3 regions of the Mycobacterium malmoense genome follow, and region 3 is predicted to be linked to each of the others. Evidence: riboswitches for the same ligand, from Rfam matches in the RefSeq annotation. Region 3 holds a riboswitch; each other region holds the start of a gene.
What was found. Region 3 has a riboswitch for fluoride ahead of K3U93_RS00660 (universal stress protein). Riboswitches for the same ligand answer to the same signal wherever they lie in the genome.
Positions count from the first base shown of each region.

Region 1: another riboswitch for fluoride. It lies ahead of K3U93_RS18410 (inorganic diphosphatase); the one in region 3 lies ahead of K3U93_RS00660 (universal stress protein).
Region 2: another riboswitch for fluoride. It lies ahead of K3U93_RS20800 (PE family protein); the one in region 3 lies ahead of K3U93_RS00660 (universal stress protein).

Region 1 covers NZ_CP080999.1:4,028,413-4,035,599, reverse strand. Annotated here, with positions in the region: gene dapC (succinyldiaminopimelate transaminase) at 1-27, shown strand, start outside; gene K3U93_RS18420 (APC family permease) at 128-2,491, shown strand; partial or broken gene K3U93_RS25735 (hypothetical protein) at 2,493-2,588, shown strand; gene K3U93_RS18410 (inorganic diphosphatase) at 2,637-3,125, opposite strand; fluoride riboswitch at 3,436-3,497, opposite strand; gene K3U93_RS18405 (MFS transporter) at 4,381-5,835, shown strand; gene cysQ (3'(2'),5'-bisphosphate nucleotidase CysQ) at 5,948-6,691, shown strand; gene cysC (adenylyl-sulfate kinase) at 7,136-7,187, shown strand, end outside.
Region 2 covers NZ_CP080999.1:4,526,029-4,533,215, reverse strand. Annotated here, with positions in the region: gene K3U93_RS20830 (hypothetical protein) at 1-199, shown strand, start outside; gene K3U93_RS20825 (STAS domain-containing protein) at 196-660, opposite strand; gene K3U93_RS20820 (acyltransferase family protein) at 1,018-2,256, shown strand; gene K3U93_RS20815 (Rv0518 family GDSL lipase) at 2,381-3,076, shown strand; gene K3U93_RS20810 (DUF732 domain-containing protein) at 3,267-3,680, opposite strand; gene K3U93_RS20805 (PPE family protein, SVP subgroup) at 3,713-5,080, opposite strand; gene K3U93_RS20800 (PE family protein) at 5,103-5,402, opposite strand; fluoride riboswitch at 5,800-5,862, opposite strand; gene K3U93_RS20795 (acyltransferase family protein) at 6,293-7,187, opposite strand, start outside.
Region 3 covers NZ_CP080999.1:128,605-135,791, forward strand. Annotated here, with positions in the region: gene K3U93_RS00630 (hydrogenase large subunit) at 1-985, opposite strand, end outside; gene K3U93_RS00635 (proton-conducting transporter transmembrane domain-containing protein) at 982-2,493, opposite strand; gene K3U93_RS00640 (hydrogenase) at 2,497-3,180, opposite strand; gene K3U93_RS00645 (respiratory chain complex I subunit 1 family protein) at 3,180-4,139, opposite strand; gene K3U93_RS00650 (NUDIX hydrolase) at 4,139-4,594, opposite strand; fluoride riboswitch at 4,657-4,730, opposite strand; gene K3U93_RS00655 (metallophosphoesterase family protein) at 4,730-5,605, opposite strand; fluoride riboswitch at 5,822-5,896, shown strand; gene K3U93_RS00660 (universal stress protein) at 5,924-6,361, shown strand; gene K3U93_RS00665 (histidine phosphatase family protein) at 6,373-6,930, shown strand; gene K3U93_RS00670 (hypothetical protein) at 6,909-7,187, opposite strand, start outside.

The DNA.
Region 1 (7,187 bases), 1.4 Mb from region 3:
GCCGCCGCGGTCCGACGGCTGACCTAGCCCGGCCGCGTGCCCTGGGGCGGGGCGAACGGCAGAATGCATCGGGAGGCGTCAGCCAAGCGCTTCCCAACCGTTCGACTCTCGGGTAAGGAAGGTGGTCGTGACAACTTCGGCGGGCAAGTTGCGCATCCCATTGTCGGTTGGGGACGTCGCCAAGCGCATTTTTCTGGGAAAGCCACTGATCACCGAGGACCTGACGTCGGAGAAGTTGTCGAATCGGGTTGCCCTTGGCGCACTTTCGCCCGACGCGATCTCGTCGACGGCCTACGGCCCGGAGCAGATCTTGATCGAACTGCTGCCGAACGCCGGGCTGGCCGCGTTCGTGTTGTTGCTGCCCGTCACCGGCGTCATCCTGCTGATCCTGGTGCTGGTCGCCGCGTCGTATCGGCAGGTCGTCATGGCCTACACGCGGGCGGGCGGCTCGTACATCGTGGCGCGGGAGAACTTCGGACCCCGGGTGGCGCAGATCGCCGCCGCGGCGCTGCTGATCGACTATGTGGTCACCGTCGCGGTGCAGTCGGCGGCCGGGACGGTCGCGGTGGTGTCGGCGATCCCCGCATTGGGTCACTACAGCCTGGAAATCACCATCGCCGCGGTGCTCCTGATCTGCTACTTGAACCTGCGCGGGCTGAGGGAAGCGGGCTGGCAGTTCGCGTTGGCGACGTACTCCTTCATCGTCATGATCGGCCTGACGATCGTGGTCGGTGTCATCCGCGAAGTGTTCGGTGACCTACCGGTTTACGATCCCGCGCACATGGCCGGGACGGTGCCCGTCCATCAGGGCAACGGCCTGGTCATGGGCGCGACGATCCTGGTGTTGCTGCGTTCGTTCGCCAACGGCGGGTCGTCGCTTACCGGGGTCGAGGCGATCTCCAATACGGTTGACGTCTTCCGGAAACCCCAGGGCCGCAACGCAAGTCGAGTGCTTACCGCCATGGCCGCCATCCTGGGCTTCCTGCTGGCCGGTGTTGCCTACCTGGCCTACGTCACCCACGCCACGCCTTATCTCACCGAATATCCGTCGGTTTTGTCGCAGGTGGGCCGCGCGGTCTTCGGCAACGGGGTAATTGGCGACATCTTCTACGTCCTGGTCCAGGCGGCGACCGCCGCCATCTTGTTCACCGGCGCCAACACCAGTTTCAACGGATTCCCGGCGCTGGCCAGTTTCGTCGCCGAAGACCGCTTCTTGCCGCGGCAGCTGACGAAACGCGGTCACCGCCTGGTGTTTTCAAACGGCATCATGACGCTCGCCGCGCTGTCGGTGGCGTTACTGCTGGTGACGGGCGGCTCGGTGAGCGCGCTGGTGCCGTTCTACGCGATCGGCGTGTTCACCGGATTTTCGATGGCCGGTTACGGGATGACCAAGCACCATCTGACTCATCGGGAACCGGGATGGCGACACCGGCTGGCGATCAACCTGTCCGCGGCGATCCTGTCGACGATCGTGGTGGGCATTTTCGCGGTGGCGAAATTCACCGAGGGCGCGTGGCTGGTCGTCGTCATCTTCCCGCTGTTGGTGTTCGCGCTGATGCGGCTCAACCGCGAATATCGCGCCGAGGCGGCCATTCTCGAGCTGTTCCGCACCGACCGCCCGGAGTTGGTCAAGTACGCCAGGCACCGGGTTTTCCTCTTCGTGAACTCGGTGGACCTGGCGGTGATCGAGGCGCTGCGGTATGGCAAGGGATTGCGGGCCGACGAGCTGACCGCGGTGCACTTCATGGTCGACGAGGCGTATGCCGCACAGCTGAGAAAGCGTTGGGATCACTTCGATCTCGGCATCCCGTTGCGGGTCGTGGACTGCCCGGACCGGCGCATCAACCGAGCCGCGCAGGTGCTGGTCGCGAAAACGCGCGACGAACATCCGGACACCAACGTGACGGTGCTGCTGCCGCGCCGAACGTTTGCGCCGCTGCTGGGGCGGCTGCTGCATGACCGGACCGCGGACAAGATCGCCCGGGCCGTCAGCCTCATGCCGGACGCCGCGGCGACGATCGTGCCCTACGACGTGGAATCCCGGGTCAGGGAGGCCTACCCCGATCGCTTCGAGCAGTGGGTTCAGCACGAAGTCGACAACCTCGAGGCCTGGGTCTCCCGGGGCGAAGACCAGAACGTCGAGGCCTACGAACACCCCGAGCGCCCGCCGTCGGTGATCATGGTGGCGGGCCTGATTTCCGGGCAGCGCGCCACCGTCGAGGGACGGGTCAATGAGGTCCAGGACGTCACCGAACGCGGGCGGACCGTCCGGCACGTCGTCGTCGGCGACAGCAGCGGCGAGATGACCGTCACCTTCCGTCCCGGTCACGGCGGCGCCGACATCCAGCCCGGCCAGCTGTTGCGGATCACCGGAAAGGCCCGCCAGGCCGGCAACCGGGCGATATCGATGATCGACCCGGCGTACCACGTGATCGAGGACCCCGCGAAGGCCGCCGAATCCGGAGAGCCCGGGCATATCAGCAAAACGTAGGGCCACGATCGGTCTGGTCGAGGCGCACGGCACCGGCACCCCGGTCGGCGATCCGAGCGAATACGCGAGCCTGGCCGCGATGTACGGAACCGAGGGCCGACACCGTGTTTCTCAGAAGTGTTTCTCAGAACGCCGGGAACGGGCGTCAGTGACCGTTGGCGCGAAATCGTTCGAAGGATCGCGTGACTTCGGCTTCTGCCGCTTCCCGATTGCCCCAGTCGGCGGCCTTGACGAACTTGCCCGGCTCTAAGTCCTTGTAGTGCACGAAGAAGTGCTCGATGGGATCCAGGACAAACGACGGCACGTCGCCGACGTCGGTGATGTGGTCCCATCGTGGATCGCCGGCCGGCACGCACAGCACCTTGTTGTCGCCGCCGGCCTCGTCGACCATCTGGAACATGCCCACCGGGCGGGCGGCGAGCACAACACCGGGAAAGACCGGCTCGGGCAGCAAGACAAGAGCATCGAGGGGGTCGCCGTCGTCGCCGAGGCTGTCTTCGATGAAGCCGTAATCCGCCGGATACCCCATCGAGGTGTACAGGTAGCGGTCGAGTCGGATGCGGCCGGTGTCGTGGTCGCTCTGGTATTTGTTGCGCTCTCCCTTGGGGATTTCGATGGTCACGTCGAATTCCATGTGACTACTCCTTTATTGTCGGCGGTCCGAATTCGGTCTTTGCGTGGATTGTGTGCGGGTGGGCGAGGCGGGGGCTCGCGGCCGGCTCGCGAGGCCCGCGGTGGACGCGCCACCCGATTTTCCGCGTACCTTTCGGGCGCGGCATTATATCAGCTTTCATATCGATGGCAAGGATTGCCAGGCAACACCCAGGCGTCTGACCGGGTTAACGCAGTAAACTGCATCGTATCTGTGCGCGCGGCAGCGACGGCGGAGCGCAACTCAACCGGAGGGTGCAGGCCAATGTTGGCGCGCTTCACCTACGACTCCTATGTTCGCAGGGGCCATCAGCCGTATTGGCGGTTCAGGGCGGGCTCCATCGCCGCTGTCAGTTAAGCAACGGAAATCGGCTTTGGTCAAGCGCGGCGAGGCCATCCCGTTGGACTGTGACGGCGCACCGCCTCGGGTGACCGCCGCAAGCCTCGATCGATACCTTGCCCCAATACCGTTGTTCGGCAATAACTTTGGGCCACCGATGGCGCGGCCGTCGCGTTGTCGAAACGCACTGCCGGTTGTGATCGACACCACCCGTGGCCTTCGGACGCGCTCGGAACCGCCCTCGGCGCCCGACGTTTTTCAAACCGATACGTGCCGTTGGCGGCACCACCGCCGAGCCATTACGTGCCCCGGCAATCGCTCGGCCGGCACCCGGCCGGGCTGCCCGCTTCGCCGCGGTTATAAGGCGAACGCGTCTGGATGTAATGTTCCAATCAGCTGGAAATCTCCTGTGCATCGGCCATGGCCGGTTGTTCGTTCATCACAAGTCAGCTTGACTGTCAAGCAATAAGATCACGAAAGTTTTAAAGGTGCGTCGCCGGCTCGACGGCGCACAATGGCGGTGGGGCTCGCCATAACCGCGCGTCAAGCATCGACGGCCAACAGTCCCTGCGGAACAGACCATTGCCCGGCTGACCAATTGCGGAGCCGGGTGTGACGCAGGAGGACCGTAAGTGGCCGTTCAATCTTTGTCGATACCTACGATCAAGGTCCCGCCTGCGCCCGTGCGGCGTCGTCGACTCCGGCCGCGGGCTGGCGGGTGCTTCCGTGCTCCCGGTTTGGATCGGCGGCCGGCATTCAGGACGTGAAACACCAAACACTTCAGTCTCTTTCGACCGGCTGTCGATGAACCATGAATGAGCCCAATCAAAGTCGACCCGCCACATATTTCGGCGGTTTGATGGTCGCCCCAACATCGTCCGTGAAAGGTAAATGACGCATGGCGCGTTCGCGCATCACCGACTGGAATCCAGAAGACGTCGTGGCCTGGCACAACGGCAACGACGCCATCGCCCGTCGCAACCTGGTGTGGCTGGTTGTGAACGTGCACATCTCTTTCTCGGTCTGGTACCTCTGGTCGGTCATGGTGCTGTTCATGCCGCAGTCCGTTTATGGTTTTTCGACCGGCGACAAGCTGCTGGTGGGCGCCACCGCGTCTCTGGTCGGTGCGCTCGTGCGCATCCCGTATTCGATGGCCGCCAACTGGTTCGGGGGCCGCAACTGGACAACGTTCTCGTCGTTGGTGCTGCTGATCCCCACCGTCGGGGCCATCGTGTTGTTGGCCCATCCCGGGTTGCCCCTGTGGCCGTATCTGGTGTGCGCCGCGTTAACCGGGTTGGGCGGCGGCAACTATTCGGCGTCGCTGGCCAAGGTCGACGGCTTATATCCGCAGCGGCTCAAGGGCTTTGCGCTGGGTCTGACCGGCGGGCTGGCCAACCTCGGGTCGGCGGCGATCCAGGCGGTCGGGCTGGTGGTGCTGGCGACCGCGGGACACGAGGCGCCGTACTGGGTATGCGCGATCTACTTGGTGCTGCTGACCCTCGGCGGTGTTGGTGCGGCACTGTGCATGGATAACATCGTCGCGCATCGCACCGGCATTTCACTGGGCAACTTGCGATCCATTCTCTCGGTGCCCGACGCGTGGGGAATCTCGTTTCTCTACCTGTGCGCCTCCGGCTCGTTCCTCGGTTTCGCGTTCGCGTTCGGCCAGGTGCTCCAGCACAACTTCGTGGCCGGCGGGGAAAGCTACGGGCAGGCGTCGCTGCACGCCGCCGAGATCGCCTTCATTGGGCCGCTGGTGGGATCGCTGGCGCGGATAGTCGGCGGCAAGTTCAGCGACCGCTTCGGCGGCGGCCATGTCACCCTGAGCGTTTTCGCGGCCGCAATCGTGGCGGGGGGATTGCTGGTCGGCGTCAGCATCCATGACGATCTGACCCGCGACCGCGGTGGCCCCGTGACGGCATTTACGATGGTCGGCTACATCGTCGGCTTCATTGCGCTGTTCATCTTTACCGGCGCCGGCAAGGGGGCCGTGTACAAGCTGATCCCTTCGATCTTCGAGGTGCGCAGCCGCGCAATGAATCTCAGCGAAGCCGACCGCCACCACTGGGCCCGTGTCAGGTCGGCGGCTTTGATCGGATTCGCCGGTGCGTTCGGCGCACTGGGCGGCGTGGGGATCAACTTGGCCCTGCGGCAGTCCTATTCCAGCACCGGTACCGAGACGCCGGCATTCTGGATTTTCCTCGCGTGTTACATCGCCGCCGCGCTGCTGGCCTGGGCGCGCTATGTGCGGCAGGGGCCGGGTGCACCGATACCGACGTTGCGGCCGCAAACCTCGGACGAGGCGGTCGACCCCGTGAGCGCGTCGGGCGGCCGGGCGGCGACGGATTTCTGAGCCGACCGACGCAATTCAAGTCGACAAGCCGAGAATGGGGATCAGCAGGATTATGAAAGACAGCACGAGCGAACTAGCGAGGAACACCTCTCCCGTCCAATACCTCGAGGAGGTGACCGCCACGGCGGTCGAAGCCGGAAAGCTCATTCTCAAGCATCGGCGGCACGCCCATATCGTTAGGGACAAAGGCGATCACGGTAAGGACACATCGCCGGTCACGGCCGCCGACTTGGAATCCAACGAGTACATCGCCAAGCACCTCAAGGCTTTGGACCCGGAGATTCCGATCATTTCAGAGGAGACCCAGTCGGCGGGTTACGAAACGAGAAAGACTTGGCGGCGTTTCTGGCTGGTGGATCCGCTGGACGGAACCAAGGAATTTGTGCGGGGCAGCGATGAGTTTACCGTCAATATTGCCCTCATCGAGGATCTGGAACCCGTGCTGGGCGTCATCTATGTCCCGGCAAAAGAGCTACTTTATTACGCCGAAAAGGGGCGGGGCAGCTGGAAACAGGTGAGGAAGAGCCGTCCCGTCCAGATATTTTCCTCAATACCGGACCTAAGCAAGGGCCTGACGGTCGTGGAGAGCAAGTCACACCCGTCGCCGGCGCTGGAAAGCTACCTCAAGGATTTTCCCATAAAGGAACGCGTCGCCGCGGGCAGCTCCCTAAAATTCTGCCTGGTAGCGGAAGGGCTCGCGGACATCTATCCCCGGATGAATCCGACCATGGAGTGGGATGTGGCGGCGGGTGATTGCATTTATCGAAACTCGTCGCGGCTGGGACAACGAAGCTCATCGTTGACCTATAACAAGCCCAGTTTAAAAAACGACAGCTTTGTCATAGGCCTTAGATAAAGTCTTTACTGGCACCCCTGCGCGATCATCGGCCCGGGCCGGAATCGCCGAGGGGTGCCTTTAGCGCGCCGGGTCATAACCATAACTATTGAGACGTCCTGATTCGGTCCTCGGATGCCGGTCCGTGGGCGATAAACAGGAAGTATCCAACCAAAATACAGCTACTTGTAAGGTTGCCGGGTGAGAATAAAAATCACGATGATTAAAAAGGACGGAGAAAGGCTGTTAGCGACGTCGCTACGGCAACCCATCCGCGGCAGAGGTGGTCATATCGGACCATACACAGCCCTGATAGCGACGATCAGGGCTGTCGATCGCATTACTAGATGTCGCAAAAACTGTCAATAGAACAAGCATCCACGATTGCCTTGACGGGCCAGGTCGATTGGTCATTCGAGGGCGGGGGGTATGTCGGCACCCCGGTGGCCGGAAAGAGGTTTTGAGATGAGTGCGAATATCACCTGGCATCACTACAGCGTTGCCCGGGGCGAACGGG
Region 2 (7,187 bases), 920 kb from region 3:
TGCCGCGCTGGTGGGCGCGGGCGTCAGCTGGACGCACGCCCGCCACATCGTCGGTGTCGCACCCATCGCGGACGGGCAGCCGACCACCACGTCGTTGGTGTATGACCCGCAGCTGCTGTTGCTGACCCTGGTGCTGGTGACGACCGCCGGGCTGCTGCTGGTGGCGGGGATCGCCAGGCTCCGGCGCTCTAGGGCTTAGGCCGTCTTCTTGATGAGCGGCAGCACGAACTGGCGGCGGCGCACGATGGCTTCGGCCAGGTTGCGAAGCGCCTCCTGCACCGAGCGCGCCATCGGAAACATGGCCCCGTCGCCGGCGTCGTTCAACAGCTCGATCACCGCCGGGCTCGCGACCAATGTCCACTCCGCGCCGGCGGCCTGGCACTCCTCATCGAACTCGTACAGAAGCGAGATACCGGCCGCCGCAAACAGACTCACGTCACTCAGGTCGAGCACCACCGGCTCGGTCCCGAGGACGAAACGCCGGATGTACTCGCCGACCCGGCCGGCGTTGACGCCGTCGATCTCGCCCCGGACGGTCACCACCGTCGCCAGGTGACGGCAGTGCGCCCGAATCTGAGCGCCACCGCACTCAAGGGTGCCGTTCCCCCGCCGGGCGTTCGGGCCCGGCTTCGACACCGACGTAGCGATTGCGATAGTCATGAGCAGCCCCATTCCCCGTGGCGTTCGTTGTGGCCGTGTAGGACCGACTCGGCGCGGACCAATGTCTTTAACGGTGCCCGTTAAAAGTAAGGAGACTTCCAGCCGGCTCTAACTCTTTGCTAAGAAGCGACTTTCGGAACGTTTTCGGCGACTCCAAGCGACATCGACGATGTTTCGGGTGCCACACCAAGCCACACCAGGGCCCGTCACGCCATCGCGGCAGTCACGCTGTTAGGCTGCGAAAGCTGCCGGTTGCGCAGTCGGGGGCTGGTGAAATGGCCTGTGGCATGGATCAGCCGCCCGGTCAGCCGGACTGCATGCGAACGAAACGGCAGGGTTCCGGACGGAAAGAGCATCGTGCGCGGCGCAGAGACCAGGGGAGAGATCAAGGCCCTGACGGGACTCCGCATCGTCGCCGCGCTGTGGGTGGTGCTGTTTCACTTCCGGCCGATGTTGGGCGATGCGTCGCCCGATTTCCGCGACGCGCTGGCGCCGGTACTCAACTGCGGCGCGCAGGGCGTCGACCTCTTCTTCATCCTCAGCGGGTTCGTGCTGACGTGGAACTACCTCGACCGCATGGGCCGGGCATGGTCGACGCGCGCCACCCTGCACTTCCTGTGGCTGCGGCTGGCCAGGGTGTGGCCGGTGTACCTGGTCACGTTGCACCTGGCAGTCCTGTGGGTGATCTTCACCCTGCACGTCGGCCACGTGCCGTCGCCCGACGCGGGCCAGCTCACCGCGGTCAGCTACGTACGCCAGGTCCTACTGGTGCAGCTGTGGTTCCAGCCGTTCTTCGATGACTCCAGTTGGGACGGGCCGGCCTGGTCGATCAGCGCGGAATGGCTGGCCTACCTGCTCTTCGGCCTGCTCGTTCTGGTGATCTTGCGGATGAAGCAGGCCACGAGGGCGCGAAGCCTGATGTTGCTGGCCTTCGCGGCGTCGTTGCCGCCGGTGGTGATGTTGCTGGCCAGCGGCCACTTTTACACCCCGTGGAGCTGGCTGCCGCGGATCGTGACGCAGTTCACCGCCGGCGCCCTGGCCTGCGCCGCCGTGCGCAGGTTGCGGCCGACCGATCGCTCCCGCCTCGTCGCGGGGTACGTCGCCCTGCTTCTCCTGGTGGCCATGGGGGCCGTTCTCTACTGGTTTGACGCGCACCCGATAACCGGCGTCGTGGAGAACGACAGCGGCGGCGTGGTCGACGTGCTGTTCGTTCCGCTGGTGATCACGCTGGCGGTCGGCGCGGGCGGCCTGCCGAGGCTGCTGTCGACGCGGCTCATGGTTTACGGCGGGCAGATCTCGTTTTGCCTGTACATGGTGCACGAGCTGGTGCATACCGCCTGGGGATGGGCCGTCGAGCAATTCGAGTTGACGCCGCAGGACAATCCGTGGAAATGGAACGTCGTCGGCCTGCTCGCGATCGCCGTGGGGGGTTCAATCCTGCTGTACCACTTCGTCGAAGAGCCTGCCCGCCGGTGGATGCGCAGGATGGTCGACGTCCGGGCCGCGGACGCGAGAACCGAGCACGGCGAACCGGCAAGCACCAAGCTGCATCCGATCGACGGTGGGCTGGAAGCGGTTTCGGCCCGCGCGGTCTGACACCCGCGTGGGTACGCGAATCGTTTTGTGCCCAGCGCCGATTCAGCGGGTTGCCAGCCGGTTCCCGTCGTTTCCCCGTACGATTCCGTTGATTCGGATGCGGCGGTTCCCAGGGGAGGTAGCGGTGAGTCGGCTGGCCACGTTAGTCATCAGCCTGACTTTTCTGGCCGGCGTCGTCTGTGAATATTCGCCATGCCCGGCCCGGGTGCGGGCCTATGACACACTGACCCTGGATTCCCGGCTGAACCACGTCGCGGTGATCGGCGACTCCTATACCACCGGCACCGATGAGGGCGGCCTGGGCCCCAGGGCATGGACCGCGCTTGCCTGGCACAGCCTCGCCGCGCGAGGCGTGCGGATCGCCGCCGACGTGGCGGCCGAGGGCAGGGCCGGTTATTTCGTGCGCGGTGACCACGGCAGCGTGTTCGAGGATCTGACCGCCAGGGCGGCCAAGCGCGACGACGCACTGGTGGTGTTCTTCGGCTCCCGCAACGACGACGGCGTCGATCCCGAGCTGGTGGCCGAAAGGGCCCGCGGCGCCTTCGATTTGGCGCGCCGCCTGGCGCCGGCGGCGAAATTCTTGGTGATCGGGCCGCCGTGGCCAACCGCCGCCGTTCCCGAGTCGATGCTGCAGATTCGCGACGTGCTGCACGCCGCGGCCGGGGGTGCGGGAGCGGCGTTCGTCGACCCGATCGCCGAAGGATGGTTCGTCGGCAGGCCCGACCTGATCGGGGTGGATGGCGTGCACCCGACCGACGCGGGCCACGAGTATCTGGCGGACCGGATCGCGCCGCTCATCCGCGCGCAGTTGTCTAGGTGAGTAGGGCGGCCGGCTGTGCTGACGTTTCAGTCGTCTGCATTCCGTTCATGATCCCATCGCTCCAGATCTCTCGCGGGTTCGGCAAACCAACTCCAGCGACTGACGCGGCCACTGCGAGGCACGCCAGCAGCGGTGGATTATCTGTAAACTCCCGAGAATCCTTCACGGATAAGACATTTGCCGCGCATGCTCAGCCCAGCTGGCCGCGGGCCCAATCCATCGCCGTCTGATATTGGTCGGTGCACAGCTCGCTGGTCGCGGCCCCGATGATCGCCCCGGCATCGCGGTTGGTGAAGCCACCACCGTTTTGAAGCGCGGAGAACACCGATGGAAGTGGTTGGCCGTCGCGTAATTGGTCGCATACGGAGCGTCCCCACGCGAGCGCGTCGGATGGCGAGACGTAGCTGACGTGGCTTCTTTCCAGACGCGTCAGGAATTCAGGGTCGTCGGCGCGGGCGGGTGCGGCCAGGGCAACGGCTGCGGCGAGCGCCGTGGCGAGCGTTAGCGTTCTCAACATTCCCACCCCTCGCGACGGTGGGTTATGGCTTGCGCGGATGGTGGCGCCGTGGGCGTCACCGTCGGCGAACGGGTAGTTGATGGCCATCTTGTGGCACTCCTGATGGTGTGAAGCGGTGATTAGCGACCCAGGACGCGTTGTTTTTGCTCGACGAACTCTTCGTCGGTCAGGATTCCCCGGTCGCGGAGTTCGGCGAGCTCGCGCAGCTCGGCGGCGATTCCCGTTCCGGCGCCCCCCGGTGAGGTCTGCGCTGGTTCGAGCGGTTTGCCTGTGCTGGCCCCGACGCCTTCACGGTGGCCCAGACCGGCCGCGCCGCCGAGGGCGCGGCCGGCCATGCCGGCAAGGGCCATGTCGCTGAACGTGTTACCGGCGGACCCCGTCAACGCCTGCGGGGCGGCGCTAACACTGCTTATCGGCAATGCCGCGGCGAGCGGGCGGATCGCCGTTGGAGCGACGGCGGCCCAGCGCTGGGGCACCGACAGCGCCCCAATCGACGACGACTGGCCCAGGCTTGCATTGGCGATCGCACCGCCGAGGCCCACGGAGCGCAGTCCGCCAAGATCTCCGGGTGCGCCCCCGCGGATGAGTCCCTGGGCCTCCTCACGCACGAGCCGTTCCTGGTTGGCTGCCGCGTTCCTCAGGTTGGTGCTGACCGAGTTCGCCGACATCGTCGCGCTCGTTGTCGACGTGCTCATACCCCCCAACGAGGCGAGCGGGCCAAAGTACGACGGAATCGAGGTCAGCGAGGGCAACGACGACGCCGAGGAGCCCGATCCACTCGCCAGGCCCAACAGCCCCGACAAGGGCGACGCCGACGACGTCGACGAGGCAAGACCCTGCAGCGCTTGTGGCACCGCGGACATCAGGTGTGGGCCCACCGACATGACGTGGGATACGCCCGATCCCGCCCCGGCTGCGGCGGCGTGGGCCACCGCGGCCGCCTGACCGGCCAACCCCGCCGGATTGGTCGTTGACGTCGGCGCCGAAAACGGCGTCAAGGCCGCGGCGGTCGCCGAGTGGGCGGCATAACCGATCATCGCGGCGACGTCTTGAGCCCACATCTCCATGTAGTGCGCCTCGGTCGCCATGATCGCCGGGATGTTTTGCCCCAAGAAATTGGTCGCAACCAGCGCCATCAACAGGCTGCGGTTGGCCGCGATCAGCGGCACAGGCACCGTCACAGCGAAGGCGGTCTCGTAAGCCACCGCCGCCGTCTTGGCCTGGGTGGCGGCCTGCTCGGCCTGCGCGGCCGCCGTGATCATCCACGCCAGATAAGGCCCAACGGCCGCCGTCATCGACACCGACGCCGGCCCCAGCCACGGCCCACCGGTCAGCCCCGAGATCACCGATCCGCAAGATGCCGCCTTGGAATACAAGTCGGCGGCCAACTCGTCCCAAGCCGCCGCGGCGGCCAGCATCGGGCCCGAACCGGGCCCTGCATACATCCTGCCGGAATTGATTTCCGGCGGTAACACCGCGAAGTCCATCTCGCTATCCCCTCCGAGGACGTCAGTTCAATGTGACGGCATTGGCGGCCTCGGTGGCCGCATACGATCCAGCACTGGTAGCCAAGGTGGTGACCAACAGTTGGTGCAGCACCGCCGCCTCGGCAGCGACCGCCTGATACATCGCGCCGTGAGTGGCAAATTGCAGCGCGGTAAGCGCTGAAACCTCGTCGGCGGCAGCGGGCACCACGCCCGTGGTCGGGGCCGCAATCGCCGCATTCTGAGCAGCCATCGCAGACCCAATCGCCTGCAAGTCGAACGCCGCCGCTGACAACATTTCCGGTTGTGCGGTCACAAAAGACATGGATCCTCCCCTTTCGCTTTAAGGCAGATCGAAAACTGTGGCTGACGCTGGCCAAACGACCCGAATTTCGGTCGGACACCTTTACCAAATCGAAGTTCGTCAAAGGTACTGTCGCGTAAGCACTTTCGATAAAGACCGTGATTGGCCCGTGAGATAATGCGTGGCCTGATACCCGCGCGCTGGGCTATCGGCTATCGCGACGGTTATTTTCGGCGATTCCCGGGCGCGGGCGGATTATCTACGATCTGATCGTCAGCCCGATTGCTGGAGCGAGTCATCGCCATGGTCAAGCAACCTGACGTCGACGGCATCCCGAATGCGGCCAGCATGCATAAAACCGGGAAAAGAGAAGCAAGAGCACAATGCTGAGCATCACCATCCACCCACTTTCTACTGCGTATGAGTAGAAGCCATTAGCCGGGATGGCCTTTCAAGGCGGTGCTTCATCGCCTAATGCCAAAGATAGCATGCGGTCGAACCGCCGTCGATAGCTCATATCCGGTTCTGCGGCACAAGATGTTTGGCGTTGCGGAATCCGAGCCGGATCGACGTTCTCGCAGCCGTGGCGCACCACGATCCGACCCGTATCGTGTTTACCCTTCGGTGCGGCGATCTTTGGTGGGCGAGAGTGTGCCGCTCATCCAGCTGTCAGGCAGACCACCAGTAGGCCAAAGTTTCAGTCGCAGAACGTTTTTCGAGCCAGACGCTTCAGTCTTCCGCGTGCCGCTCGTAGTCCCATCGCTCCAGGCGCGCTTGCAAGTGCATCAGGCCGACGCCGACGAGTGGCGCGGCCGCCGCGATGCAGACCAGCAGCAGCGAAGTCATCTCACAACCTCCAAAAACCTTTCCCTGATAGGACGATCGTCCGCGACCAGAAGTTCATTACGGTTTCACCCGCCCGCGACGGCGCGGTCCGCCAGCGCGCCGATCACGGGTGCCAGCAGTCGCGCGTATTCGGTCGTCACGTGGTTGTCGTCGCGGAACACCAGGGTGTTGCCGACGATCACCGGGCAGCGGTCCGGGGTGCAGAACAGCTCCGTCAGGTCGGCGTAGTGCCCGCCGCCGCCGGTGGTCGCCGCCCGCTCGGCGACGACGCCGCCGTCGTCGACCGCGACCGGGCGCGCAGGCGCGCAGGCGGTGGCGTCGTCCAGGTGTGCCGACAGGCACGCGGGCACGGAGCCGTGTGGATCCGGGGCCGGCCCGAGGACCAGAACGGTCGCGCCGTTGCCGCGCAACCGTTTCACGGTGTCGGCCAGGGTGCCGATCCACGCCGGGTCGTAGGACACAAAGCCGAAATCCCCGCCGTAGCGCCGGCTCATGTCCAGCACGACCAGCCGCGGGTGTTCGGCCGTCAACCGGGCCATGATCTGGCCGCGCCACTGTTCGCACTCGGTGTATTCCCGGCCCAGGTACGGGCTGGTGATGCGCAGCTCCTGCAGCGGGCAGGTCACCTTGGCCAGCGTCTCCAGCCGCCAATGCCGCTGCTCGGCGAGCTGCTGGAACGCGGGCTGCCACATCGCGGCGTGCGAGTCGCCGACCAGGGCCACCGTCGTCGGCGAGGCGGTGTCGCCCGTCGCGCACTCGGGTTGGCCGACATCGCGCCACGACCGCACGCAGCCGTTGACGAAGACCGCCGCCTTGTCGGCGGGCGCCGCGGCAAGCGGCGGGTCCAGGTTGGACGGCACGGCACGCAGGCCCGCGGACCCCGCGACCGCGTCGCGCGCCTGCTGGACCGTCGCGTCTTGCGGGCCGACGGCGGGGGCGTTCGCCGGGGGCAGCGCGACG
Region 3 (7,187 bases):
CGCGGTCGTGGCGGATTCGGCGTACGATCGCCGCCAATCGTGCCGAAACTTCGGCCGGTTCTAACCGCGGTTGGGCGCCGATTCCTCCGACACGCACGACTGACCGACCAAATCGGTTGCCGCACAGCGCAGATGTCAATCGCATAATGCTCTCTTTGTGCCAGCCGAACCGCGCGAGAGGGACGGCAATCCCGGCGGAGTCGCACAGCCGCGTCACCACGTCGAGGTGGTTGGCGATGCGCTCCAGTTCGGCGTGGATCACCCGAACCAGTCGCGCCCGCCGCGGCGGAGTCGCGCCGGTGAGATTCTCTACGGCATGGGCGAAGGCCAGGGCATGCGCCACCGACGCGATCCCTTCCACGCGTTCCGCGACCAGTATCCCGTCGGCGACGGGCAATGTCTCGAACCGTTTGGCAATCCCGCGGTGCTTGTAGTGCGGCCGGATGTTGAGGTGGGGTATGTCCTCGCCGGGGGTTTCGATGAGGAATTCGATGGATTCATACACTCCGGACCGCACCGGACCAAGCGGCAAGGTGAACACGCCGCCGCCGCCGACATCCACCGGGCCACGCGGTTCGGTGGCGCTGGAGTGGACGTGGCGATCGAGCGCAGCGCGGTCAACGTACCCGGGCCGCGGTGAAGGTTGTCCGGGTTGGCGGGCCAACAGCAGCGGCTCGAGCCTGGGGTGCCCGATCGGGACCACGCCGGACAGGTCGTGTAGAGCTCGCTCATACCAAAATGCCGATGGCACTTCGGGTGTCAGCGATGGGTAGGACATCGAGCCGTCGGCGTCCGGTGTCAATCGCGTTCGAAGGCAGCTGACCCAGGAACCGCCAACCAGGAGGGCGTGCAGTTGGGCCGTTTTCGCATCATGGGAGGCATACACGCCGGCGAAGCGATCGCCGGCGCCGACGTGTTCGACCACTTGCGCGCGCCACCGCGCCAGCGGCAGGTCAATGAGATCGGTCGTGGTAGCGGAGGTCATTGTGCACCGGTCGCGAGTTCGGTGGCGCCGTGGTTGAGCAGGCTGACCAGATCCGACGGTGGCGCAAGCCCCAGAATCAGCAACACCACTACCCCTGCGACGACGGGTGTCACCATCCAGCGGCTGGGTTCACCGGGAATCTGGGAGGGCTCGGTGGTGGTCGGGTCGATCCGGCTGGGGCGGAAGAGGATTCGGGTGGTTGCAAGAGTCAGGCCGAGAAACGCCAGGGTGACCAGGCAGACGAGGGCCGCTGCGGCGGCATTGCGGGGATGGGCAAATCCGCCGGCGACGATCTGGAATTCGCTGCGAAACAGGCCGAACGGCGGCATGGCCGATAACGCCAGAACGGCGATCAAAAACAGCGGACCCGACCAGGGTAGGACCCCGATGCCGTCGGCCATTCGGCCTAGTTCCTTGGTGCCGAACTTGCGCACCAGCACGCCCGCGCCCATGAACGCGTTGCCCTTCGCGGCGGCGTGGGCCAGGACGTGCAGCAGCACGCCGGACAGGGCGATCGGCGCACCGAAGCTCATGCCGATCGCCAGTATGCCCATGTGCTCGACGCTCGAATACGCAAGCAGCCGTTTGATATCCCGCTGCTCGAGCAGATACAGCGCAGCCAAGAGCAACGACAGCACGCCGAAGACCAACAGCACCATCTGAGGGAAGCGCGGCCCCAACGTGGCGAGGGTGATCTGGTAATAGCGCAGGATCGCGTAAAAGCTCACCGCCAGCAGCGACCCCGACAGCAGCGCCGACACCGGAGTGGGCGCCTCGGCGTGTGCGTCGGGCAGCCAGGTGTGCACCGGAAAAAAACCGACCTTGGTGCCATACCCCACCACCGCGAGCACGAAAGCCAATCGCACCGGAGTCTGCGGCAATTGGTGGGCCGCACTGATCAGCGGATCGAATGCCAAGTCATAAGACTGCCCCAACACCTGTGCGCCCGCGTAGTACATAAAGATGGTTGCGAGCAGGCCAATCCCGAGCCCGGACGACGCAATCAGCACGTACTTCCATGCCGCCTCGGTCGCGCCCTCGGTGTTGTCCAACGCGACCAGCAGCGCCGAAATGACCGTCGTGATTTCGACGGCGATCCACAACAGCGCCAGACCGTTGACCAACGGCGCACAAATCATCGACCACGCAAATGCGTTGAAGCCAACGTAGAACCGGGCGCTGTGGCGGGCGAACGAGGCTTGCTGCTCGGCCGTTCCCGCACGCACCGCGCGCTCCTCGTCGGCGAGGTAGCCGACGGAATAGATACCGACGGTGGCGTACAGGAAACAGGTGCCGAGCAGAAAGATCAACGACAACGAATCGGCCCTCAAGTACCGCAGCGCGGTGACGGTGTGGTCGATACCGGCCGGCACCAGCGCGGCGGCCAGCACAAACGCAACGACACCGCTCAGCGCGGTCACCGCCGCAGCAACCCGATGCGGGGCGCGGAGGCACACCAGCGTGGTGCCCAGCGGCATGACGACCAATACCACCATCAATACGGACATGGGCTATCCCCGCAGCCGGTCAAGTGTCTGGGTGGACAGTGACTGTGTTCGTCGGTGATGGGTGCGCATCAACACCCCGAAAACCACCACCGCGACCAACAGATCGAATAAGAACGCGACCTCGAGGATGAGCGGCATCCCGGCGGCGACCACGAGGCTGGCCAGCGAGACCCCGTTTTCCAGTGAGAAGAACCCGATTGCCTGGCTGACGACGTCGCGCCGGACGATCATCAGGATGAAGGCCACCAAGATCACGGCCACCGACAGGCTCAGCGCGGCCGTGGGCAGCACGCGGGAATGGATGCCGAGCACACCGACGGCGAAAAACCCGAACGCCGCCACGGCGATGGAGATCAGTACCTCGTTCGCCACCCCAAGCGCGCCGCTGCCGGCGATCTCTTCGTTCGCCTCGCGCAGCAGGCCCACCACCAAAAGGGGCACGATGATTACCTTCAGCAGTAGCGAAAGAACCGCCAGCGCATACAGTTCGGGGACGTCGCGCCCGAATGCGACGACGGCGGCCAATACGCTGACGGCCAGCGACTGCCCGGCGTATAGGCGCACTTGCCCACGCAGCAGCGCGGCGCGCAGCATTCCGAACTCCAGCAGCAGCACGATCAGCGCCACCGTGTTTGCGATGCCTTCGTATACGGTCGGAACGGACTCAGTGGTCGCCAGAACGATCATCAGCCGCCTCCCAAGTACAGGGTGAATACTGCCAGGATCGCCAACAGCAAGGCGGCCGAGACGAATTCGGTGATTTTGAACAGTCGCAGCTTGGCGTAGCTGTTGTCGATGACGGCGACGATACAACCCAGCAGCGCGGCCTTACCCAATAGCGCGAGGATCGCCAATCCGACCGCGGTGACGTCGGTAGTTGACGCCATCCCCCACGGGGCAACGAAGACATTGAGCCAGATCACATACAGAACGAATTGCTTGGCCGCGGCGCCCCAATGCAGAAGGGCTAGATCCGGTCCGGAATGCTCGAACGGGCGTCCCGTTTCGATCATCCCAAATTCTGTTGTGCCGGTGTGCGTTTCGACCGGTATGCGTGCGGTCTCGTACAAGATCACCAGGAACAGCGCTGCGGAGGCCAACAGGTGGGCGGGACGCACGATCTGGTCGGGGCCGCTGCGCACGGTGGCTCCCAGGACATACGGCAGGTCGGTCGTCGTGATCAACGCCACCGTGAACACCACGAGCAGCACCACCGGCTCGGTGATGGCCGCGAACGTCTTGGCACGACTGGACGCCAACTGCGCGTAGGCGTCGCCGGTTTCGGCGGCGGCGGCCGCCACCAGGAAGCTGGCGAATGCCAGAATCAGGCCACCGCCTTGGATGTCGCCCATGTAGCCGAGAGGCAACGCGTAACTGGTGAGCACGGGGATCAGCATCGGAACGGTGAGGTAACAGGCGAAGGATGCCAGCGGTGCCAGCCGGAAAAACGGACCCGCGCCGTGCGGTGCCAGCGTCTCCTTCCCGAAGAGTTTTAGGAGGTCGAAATACGGCTGCAGGATCCGCGGCCCGCGACGACCTTGAAGACGCGCCTCGAACCAGGCGATGAAGCCGCTGACTCCCGGCGCCCCACCGGCGACGGTGATCACCTGCAACCCCTGGATGACCGGCAATGGCAGTGTTGTCATCAGATAATCGACCCCGGGCGCCACAAGTTGCCCAGATAACGGGCGTGTTTACCGTCCCCTCGCGATAGCTCGCGGAGGAAACCGCCGATGGGCGGATGCAGCGCCACGTCCTTCATGTCTTCCCAAGGCACCCACATTGGCCACCGCCCCGGCTCACCCGTTATCTCTGCTCCAGAATCGAACTTGTCTGCGAGGAAGACCAATTCGACGATCCGTCGACGAGTTGTGGGGTCGTTGACCTCCAGGACGAGAGCGCAGCCACCGGGTTGGACATCCAGGCCGGTCTCTTCGCGAGCCTCCCGCCGCACGCATGAGCCCATACTCTCGTGCGGACGGGGACGACCGCCAGGCAGCACCCAGTCTCCCAGATCGCGCTGCAACAGCAGCACCGCATCCCTGCGGACGATCGCTACAGCGCAACGCAATTCGACCAACGAGTCATCTACCGATCTCATCACGGCGCCGCCGAGAGCACCGGGCTGGCACGACAAAGGACACAAACCACCTGCGACTCCTTGCGTTCGCAGGTGCCATCAGCCTTACGGCGGTTCGAAAGTGTGCTTCCCGGCGGGCGCCATCGCCGATGCCAGTTAACCAACGGCGATTCGCTTGGTCAAGTCGGAAGACGCTGGTCGGGCGGGGTCTCTGGTGCTGAGCCGATGAACGCCCAGCTCCGCCAGATTGACCACCACCATGTTGTTGTCGATCGGACCGCCGTTTTTGCCCAAACCGTCCACCACAGTGCGATATCCGTCACCGCAGAGTACGGATTGGTAGCGGTGGTGAAAGTGCCCGTGCCACAGCCGGGCTGGACGAACCGCATCGACGACGGACCGCAACCGTGCCCGGTAAAGCTCGGAACGCCGCAGCTCTCGTGCCGGGAACCCGAACCGGTCGCGGGCGGCGCCCGGAACCGTGATGCCGGCCGGACAGTCGTGGCAGAACATCACGTCCGCGGGTCCATCGGCCGCGGCGTCACGAGCTTGCTGCGACGTGAGCCACTCCTGGGGCCACCACGACTGTCCGGGCTTGCGCAGAAAGCGGTCGATGGAATAGGCGCCACCGAGGGCCAAGCAACTGGTCTGCGCCCACTGCCATCGAAATCCTCGCGGCAAGTGGACGATGCGCTCGCGCAGGTACCGCAAGCCGTCGGCATCGACGGGCCAGCTTAACAACCGATCGAAGTTCTCGTGGTTACCGTCGACGAAAGCTAAGACGATGCCGCAGCGGTCAAGCGCATCATCGAGCGAATCCAGATAGTCGTCGGTGAAGTTGTAGCCGAAGTCACCCAGGTGAATCAGCACCGTCGCATCACGCTTGGCGGCATGTTCGATCGCGGCGACGCCGTATTTGGTGTCGGCATGCCAGTCGCCCGCGATCGCAATACGGGACGGTGGGGAAAGCACCGAGTGCGCCAGCAGTTGGCCAGGGGACGGCAGGCGCGATGGCAGTTGTACTCGATTCATAGTCGCCTCCTGGGTCGATTTCCGATTGGCGACGTGCCTCGCTGGCACGCCGCACAACCGGAGCTGATCAGTTCCCAGGGACCGTTGGCAACCGCCGGGCAATCCCTTGATTGCAGGATGCGGGCCCCACCGCCTGTTTTCGGTCCAGGCTACGCGGCTTTTTCAGGCCGGGTCAATCGCGTTGACGCTGGTCCCCACCCGGGCCGAGCGGCTAGCCTGTACCGAGGCGATGGATCTCCGCCTGGGCAGCCCGCCCGAACCGCCGGCCCGGCTGATGGCTCCTGTGTTACCTGGCAAGCTGTGGGCAAGGAGTCCGCCATGGCATTGGTCGTCGGATACGACCGCCACCCGGCCAGCCGGGCGGCGGTGCTCTTTGCCGCTGAACTCGCCGGCGCCCTGAATGTGCCTGTCCATGTCGTCCACGTGGTGGACATGGCAGATAGCCCCATCTCCGGCACCTCGACCGAGTCGGCCGAAGCTGCCAAGAAAAGGCTCGACGCCGAGCGCCAGCATGTTGGGGAAGCCCTCGATGCCGCCCATGTGCCGTGGACCTATCACCTTCTGAACGGCGATCCGGTTAAGGCGCTTCTCAAGACCGCGGATGACTGCTCCGCGACCCTGATCGTGGTCGGCCGGCCGCAGCACGGAATCGTTCCGGCCCTGAGCCACATTGTGACCGGCACCGTGGCGCGAAACCTGTTGCGCCACAGCACACGCCCGGTTGCGGTGGTGCCCGAGTTCGCGGACAGCCTGTGAACGCGGGCAGCGTGAGTCGGGTCTATTTGGCCCGGCACGGCCGCACCGCGCTCAACGCCGAGGGGCGTCTGCGCGGGCTCAGCGACCCGCCGCTGGATGAGGTCGGCATCGCCGAAGTCTCCCGGCTCGCCGGTGCGCTGGCCGCCCGACATCCCACCGCGGTGGTCTCCAGCCCGCTGCAGCGGGCGGTGGCGACCGCGCAGGCAATCGGCGCTGCCGCCGGCGTTCCGGTCACGATTGATGCCCGGCTCAACGACCGCGACTATGGGCCCATGACCGGCCTTCGTCGCGATGATGTCGAACATCGTTACGGCAGTGTCGATTCCGCACCTGGCGTGGAAAGCCGAGCGGCGGTCGCCGAGCGGGCACGACGAGCGTTCTTCGAGCTCGTGGACGAACTCGGGCCGGGACCCGTCGTCCTGGTGTCACACGATGCGTTCAACACCACCTTGCTGGAGCAGCTGGATCCCTCGCTGGACCACATCGGCCAGCGGACGGCGTGCTGGAACCAGCTCAGCCTGGTCGATGGAGTCTGGCGGGTGGACTCCTATGACGTTGTGGCCGACTGACTCTCGTCTGTGCGGTCTCTGCGGTTCAGGTAGGCCATGAGAACGTCTTCCGCGCGGTGATACTGCAGCGAATCCACCCACAGGCGGTGGATCGGAGAATGCGCACGCCGGCCGAATTGGCCGCCCGGAGTCGCCACGTAGCCGCCGACGTCGGCGTCGGCAAGTAGCGCCAGTACGGGACCGATGTCGCTGGACTGCAGATCGGCCAACTCTGCCCAGTAAGTCGCGAAGACCCCATTGTCAGTGCCACCGGGCGG